One region of the Paenibacillus sp. FSL R5-0923 genome, then DNA from elsewhere that is predicted to be linked to it. Evidence: a T-box and tRNA genes for the amino acid it is inferred to sense, from the RefSeq annotation. Region 1 holds a T-box; the other holds one or more tRNA genes.

Region 1 (3,401 bases):
TTCAAGGTTATCTTTTTACTTTGGCCTCTAGCGACCGCTTGTGAAAAAGCCACAGGCAAGGTGAAGGTCCCCAGCTTTTTTTGATAATCAGTACTGCTGAAATCCCAACCGAATACTGAAATCTTCACTCCATTTAAAGATGTGGATTTACCGACGTTTGCGTAATAGGTTACGGATTGACTGCTTTTGGAGGGGATAGATTTGATGGTTGCACTGCTGGTTACTGGGCTTCCTTGGATAACGGTTCCTCCGGCAGTAGTTACTTTAGAGAAATAGTCCACAAGATTGATGCTGCTTCCGCTCCCATTGTTATAGCTGAGGGTGTATGTAAGAATATTGCCGCCATCCTGAGTCAAAAACCCAGCATCGGTCAGCTTCACACTAAAGTTACTCTTTAAAGCTATCGAGCCGAGTTTATCCAGAGTGGATGCAGTGGTGGCAGTTGCTGTTTTGGTGGATGAAGTAGTCGTTGATGCCGCGTATGCTCCATACGCTGAAGCTTGACTCAGAACTGCTGCGCTAAGTATGATCACAGCTACTTTTGTTCTTCGTGCATGCATGTAATTCCCTCCCGGTATGAAAGTCCTTGTATTTTGAAGGTGATTTATGATTGAGTACAACCATGCCTTCTTAATAATGGAAATTATCAAGCTCCGCTGAACGTTAGCTGAAAAAAAGTCCCCCAAATGGCTCTGAACCTTAAAGCCAGCTTAAAGCCAGATAAAAATTGCCCTAATTATGCTTGAACTTGTCAAAACGACAGATTTTGCATATAATAAACAGACATATCTCTTGCATAAAAGAGATACCTGACAATTAGAATGAATTGTGAAATGCAGTGATGGAGAAGAGTACACAGTGCCTGACTTACAGGGAGGAGACGCCGGTGATTGAGAGCGTTTCTAGGATACAGAGCTGTCGAAGTTCACTCCGGAGCAGTTCCTTGAATTCCTTAAGATTGCCTTGTAAGGAAGCGTAGGGGAAACCGGTCACAGACCGTTATTTCTGTATAAAGTGAGATAGGTATCTGTCCAGCTAAAAGAGGGAATGAAGCTCTTAAGGGGAACAGATCAGCTTGTCTAACAAGGGTGGTACCACGGTCTTTTCGTCCCTTACCGGGAGGAAAGGCCTTTTTTTGTTGAACTAGACAATGATTGAAGGGGGCTGTACACGGCCATGAAAGAGAAGTTGGAAGCATTGAAGGTTGAAGCGCTGGCTAAGTTGCAGGAGGTTATGGATCCACAGGTTTTGAATGACCTAAGAGTGAAATATCTCGGTAAAAAAGGCGAGCTTACAGAAGTTCTACGTGGTATGGGAGGACTTAGTGCTGAGGAGCGTCCGGTTATCGGGCAAGTAGCGAATCAGGTGCGTAGTGCCATTGAGGAGATTATTGGAGCGAAGCAAGAGACTTTTCAACAGCAAGAGACTCAGCAACGTCTACAGGCTGAAAAAGTAGACGTAACATTGCCAGGTCGCCGCATGCAGCAAGGGGGCGTTCACCCGCTTAGCAGAGTGGTTCAGGAAATTGAGGATATTTTCATTGGTATGGGTTACCGTGTGGCTGAAGGCCCGGAAGTGGAGACCGATTATTATAACTTTGAAGCCCTAAATCTGCCTAAAAATCACCCGGCACGCGATATGCAGGATTCCTTTTATTTAACGGATGACCTGCTTATGCGTACTCAAACGTCTCCGGTACAGATTCGTACTATGCAGGCTATGAACGGTGAAGTTCCAGTTAAAATCATTTGCCCGGGTAAAGTATTCCGCCGCGATGATGACGATGCAACGCATTCCTTCCAGTTCCATCAAATTGAAGGTTTGGTTATTGGAAGCAACATTCGGATGAGTGATCTGAAAGGCACCTTGCAGCAATTCGTACAAGAAATGTTCGGCCCGAATACAGACATTCGTCTTCGTCCGAGCTTCTTCCCATTCACCGAGCCAAGCGTTGAAGTGGACGTAAGCTGCTTCAAATGTGGCGGCGATGGCTGCAGACTGTGCAAGCAAAGCGGATGGTTAGAAATCCTTGGCGCCGGCATGGTACATCCAAATGTTCTGAAAATGGGTGGCTATGATCCTGCTAAGTATAGCGGCTTCGCATTTGGTATGGGTGTTGAACGGATTGCTATGCTTAAATACGGCATCGATGACATCCGTCATTTCTATAACAACGATATGAGTTTTGTAAAGCAGTTCAAGGGCGTTTAGATTTTTGGTGGGCGAGCTGGCTGACGGGTTAGGAGTAAGTAGCAATTGGGTTACTGATCTTGCTTAATAAAAGACTATTAATAGAAGGAACGGAGAGAAATTTTGGAACTGTAGAAGCGCCAGCGTTCGCCTTTATCCTCGGATTTCTACCGCGAGAAGTGGTTTTAATCAGGAAATCTGAGGATAACAGCGATCGGAAGTCCAATATTTTTCGTAGTGACTGCTCTAAATAGGACGGTTATGAAGCTTTGATCGAGTAATCCTAAATTGTACTACTCCCACAGGAAGCAGATCGAACGGCAAGTAGATAAATACATCTGAAACATAAAGGAAGTGAGCGGACATGAAAGTATCAACCGGATGGTTGGCTGATTATACATCGATTGAAGGAGTAACCGCCGATAAGCTAGCGGAGAAGATTACCGCTGCCGGCATTGAAATTGACGGAGTAGAGCGCCGCAATAAAGGGATTTCCGGCATCGTAACCGGCTATGTGAAATCGAAAGAAAAGCATCCTGATGCGGATAAACTGAACGTATGTATCGTGGATGCAGGTCAAGGTGAAGATCTGCAAATCGTCTGTGGCGCAAAGAATGTAGCTGCGGGACAAACCGTTCCTGTAGCTCTTGTTGGCGCTAAGCTGCCAGGGCTGGATATCAAAAAAGCGAAGCTGCGCGGGGTATTATCACAAGGGATGATCTGCTCGGCTAAAGAATTGGGACTCAATGATAAATTGCTTCCTAAAGAGCAGCAAGAAGGAATTCTTGTACTTCCTGAAGGTACAGAGATCGGTCAAGATATTTCAAAGTTGCTGGGTCTAGATGATGAAATTCTGGAATTCGATCTGACTCCGAACCGTTCAGACTGTCTAAGTATGATTGGTGCTGCTTATGAAGTGAGCGCGATTCTTGGACGTGACATCAAATTACCAGATCCTGCGAGTGAAATGATTGAGATCAGCGGAGCAGCTGCTCAATCTATTTCCGTTAAGATTGAGAATGAAGAACATTGCAGTCATTACGCAGTTCGTTATATCTCAGGTGTTAAACCTGCAGCATCCCCGCTGTGGATTCAGAATCGTCTGATGGCGGCAGGGATTCGTCCAATTAACAACATCGTTGACATCACTAACTATGTGATGCTCGAATACGGACAGCCGCTTCATGCTTTTGATGCAGATAAAATAGAAG
Region 2 (3,401 bases), on a different contig from region 1:
GCAAATCCGCACATCATTAAGGCTGGGCTGTGATGGGGAGCGAAAATTACAGTAGCGAAGGTCATGATCTCACACTGCCAAGAAAAGCCTCTAGCCAGGAGAAGGTGCCCGTACCGCAAACCGACACAGGTAGGCGAGAAGAGAATTCTAAGGCGCGCGGAAGAACTCTCGTTAAGGAACTCGGCAAAATGACCCCGTAACTTCGGGAGAAGGGGTGCCCCGGTAGTGTGAATAGCACGAGGGGGCCGCAGTGAAAAGGCCCAAGCGACTGTTTAGCAAAAACACAGGTCTGTGCGAAGCCGCAAGGCGAAGTATACGGGCTGACGCCTGCCCGGTGCTGGAAGGTTAAGGGGAGTGGTTAGGGGTAACCCGAAGCTATGAACCGAAGCCCCAGTAAACGGCGGCCGTAACTATAACGGTCCTAAGGTAGCGAAATTCCTTGTCAGGTAAATTCTGACCCGCACGAATGGCGTAACGACTTGGGCGCTGTCTCAACGAGAGATCCGGTGAAATTTTAATACCTGTGAAGATGCAGGTTACCCGCGACAAGACGGAAAGACCCCATGGAGCTTTACTGCAGCTTGATATTGAATTTGGGTACGATCTGTACAGGATAGGTGGGAGCCGTAGAAATCGGAGCGCAAGCTTCGGTGGAGGCGCCGTTGGGATACCACCCTGATCGTATCTAGGTTCTAACCTAGTACCCTTACCGGGTACGGGGACCGTGTCAGGCGGGCAGTTTGACTGGGGCGGTCGCCTCCTAAAGAGTAACGGAGGCGTTCCAAGGTTCCCTCAGAATGGTTGGAAATCATTCGAAGAGTGCAAAGGCATAAGGGAGCTTGACTGCGAGACCTACAAGTCGAGCAGGGACGAAAGTCGGACTTAGTGATCCGGTGGTACCGCATGGAAGGGCCATCGCTCAACGGATAAAAGCTACCCTGGGGATAACAGGCTTATCTCCCCCAAGAGTCCACATCGACGGGGAGGTTTGGCACCTCGATGTCGGCTCATCGCATCCTGGGGCTGAAGTAGGTCCCAAGGGTTGGGCTGTTCGCCCATTAAAGCGGTACGCGAGCTGGGTTCAGAACGTCGTGAGACAGTTCGGTCCCTATCTGTCGTGGGCGCAGGAAATTTGAGAGGAGCTGTCCTTAGTACGAGAGGACCGGGATGGACGTACCGCTGGTGCACCAGTTGTTTCGCCAGAAGCATGGCTGGGTAGCTACGTACGGACGGGATAAGCGCTGAAAGCATCTAAGCGTGAAGCCCCCCTCAAGATGAGATTTCCCAATTAGTAAGACCCCTTGAAGACGACGAGGTAGATAGGTTGGAGGTGGAAGTGCAGTAATGCATGGAGCTGACCAATACTAATCGGTCGAGGGCTTATCCTATACTTAGAACGCAAATTCAATTCGGATTCAGTTTTCAGGGAGTCAAATTCCTGTTTGGATTGCTGTGGTACTGATATCGTTTGGAGAGATACCCAAGTGGCTATAAGGGGACCCTCTGCTAAGGGGTTAGACTGCGTAAGCGGTGCGTGGGTTCGAATCCCACTCTCTCCGCCATTTTCAATCCATAGCATTTCTAATTATTGTGGCGGTGTAGCTCAGCTGGCTAGAGCGTACGGTTCATACCCGTGAGGTCGGGGGTTCGATCCCCTTCGCCGCTACCATAATACCTGGAGGCTTAGCTCAGCTGGGAGAGCATCTGCCTTACAAGCAGAGGGTCGGGGGTTCGATCCCCTCAGCCTCCACCATTATTACTTTTTTAGATTTACTTTTTACACCGTGCCGGTGTAGCTCAACTGGTAGAGCAACTGACTTGTAATCAGTAGGTTGGGGGTTCAAGTCCTCTCGCCGGCACCATTATTATCAATGCGGAACCGTGGTGTAGTTGGCCTAACATGCCTGCCTGTCACGCAGGAGATCGCGAGTTCGAATCTCGTCGGTTCCGCCATTTTTTTCCACAAGACTAGGGTGGGAAGTTTAATGCTACCACTTTATTTTTATGTCAATTTAATATGGCTCGATAGCTCAGTCGGTAGAGCAGAGGACTGAAAATCCTCGTGTCGGCGGTTCGAATCCGTCTCGAGCCACTTTTCCCTGGGGGATTAGCGAAGTGGCCAAACGCATCAGACTGTAAATCTGCTCACGTACGTGTTCGGTGGTTCGAATCCATCATCCCCCACCATTTATGAGCCATTAGCTCAGTTGGTAGAGCACCTGACTTTTAATCAGGGTGTCGAAGGTTCGAGTCCTTCATGGCTCATCCCAAACAGAAAGTCATCACCTTATGGTGGTGGCTTTTTTTGTGTTTTATGGTTGTATTATAGTAGCGCGCTACTGTAGCGATTAACATAATATAAGAGAATATGCTAAAATAGGCGAAAAGAGCAAAAGTGGTGGAGCATGGTGACTATGGATAGTGAGACATTGCGGAAAAAATTAGAGCAGCTCACCGGAAAGAGAACCGGAATCAAGCAGTTAGGGAGGCAGCATTCAGCTTCTCTTTTTAGCATGGGATTAGAAGGACAGGATCAGCTGGTAATCCATGAGGGTCATCTCTGGGCACCTTTGTATGAGAGTGACGGACGTATAACCGCTGTCTGGGTAGAAATGGAGGGGCTCACCTCTCTGGAAGTACAACTGGTCAACTATGCAGTTCGAAATTTTGCTATTGCACTTAAAGCTACAGGGCTTAGAGAAGAAGGTGAAGTGGAGGCACGGCAGCTTGGCGCTTGGTTGAACACGGAGCTAGAGCAAGAGAAGAATGACACTGAAATTCCCGATGAGATCACCCTAAAGGGACGTCTGTTCGGAGATATGATTCCATTCCTCCTAAGTAGTGAGATTGCCCATAGTCCACAGATCTCTTATCGTTCACTGATGAAATTACTGCGTAGCTATTTTGAGAACGAAATTCTGCTCATTCCCCTTCAAGAGAAGGAATGGTTAATTTTAGCTCGTAAAGAATTACTTACGGGCGGGGATGATAAGGATGATGAAGAAGAGAGTGTAGATGATCTTCTAGCACAGACTAGTATGGGGTTACATGAGCTGATAGCTAGTGAATGGGTAGGGGTATTCCATTTGGCAGTAGCTCCGGCTATAGTCCCTGTTAAGGGATTGACTGGATCTGTAGCTTTGCTCAGGGAGACGATTGTACTCGGTCGTATTTTTCAAGTAGGAGAGTATATTCATTTACCTTGGGAACTGCATTTGGAACGTCTGGTTAACAGCATTCCTGATGTACGCCGCAAACAGTTACTTGGACAAATTGGTGACTACTCCTCTGTACTATCAGATAAAGAAATGCTGCTGACTTTGGAGACCTTTTTTGAGATGGACTGTAATGTAAGTGAAACCGCCAAGAAGTTGTATATCCATCGAAATACGCTGCTTTAC

Evidence for each region. A T-box is a leader RNA that pairs with one kind of tRNA and senses whether it is charged. The one in region 1 lies ahead of pheS (phenylalanine--tRNA ligase subunit alpha), so its partner is inferred to be a tRNA-Phe.
Region 2: it has a tRNA-Phe gene. The T-box ahead of pheS (phenylalanine--tRNA ligase subunit alpha) is inferred to sense a tRNA for this amino acid. The anticodon was not compared.

Annotation. Positions count from the first base shown of each region.
Region 1 is NZ_JBBPAT010000002.1:1,147,776-1,151,176, forward strand. Features, by position in the region: gene MKX35_RS30185 (hypothetical protein) at 1-560, opposite strand, end outside; T-box leader at 830-1,116, shown strand; gene pheS (phenylalanine--tRNA ligase subunit alpha) at 1,177-2,211, shown strand; gene pheT (phenylalanine--tRNA ligase subunit beta) at 2,555-3,401, shown strand, end outside.
Region 2 is NZ_JBBPAT010000001.1:611,083-614,483, reverse strand. Features, by position in the region: rRNA gene MKX35_RS02695 (23S ribosomal RNA) at 1-1,388, shown strand, start outside; tRNA gene MKX35_RS02690 (tRNA-Ser) at 1,471-1,562, shown strand; tRNA gene MKX35_RS02685 (tRNA-Met) at 1,593-1,669, shown strand; tRNA gene MKX35_RS02680 (tRNA-Val) at 1,678-1,753, shown strand; tRNA gene MKX35_RS02675 (tRNA-Thr) at 1,787-1,862, shown strand; tRNA gene MKX35_RS02670 (tRNA-Asp) at 1,876-1,953, shown strand; tRNA gene MKX35_RS02665 (tRNA-Phe) at 2,020-2,092, shown strand; tRNA gene MKX35_RS02660 (tRNA-Tyr) at 2,102-2,187, shown strand; tRNA gene MKX35_RS02655 (tRNA-Lys) at 2,193-2,265, shown strand; gene MKX35_RS02650 (PucR family transcriptional regulator) at 2,415-3,401, shown strand, end outside.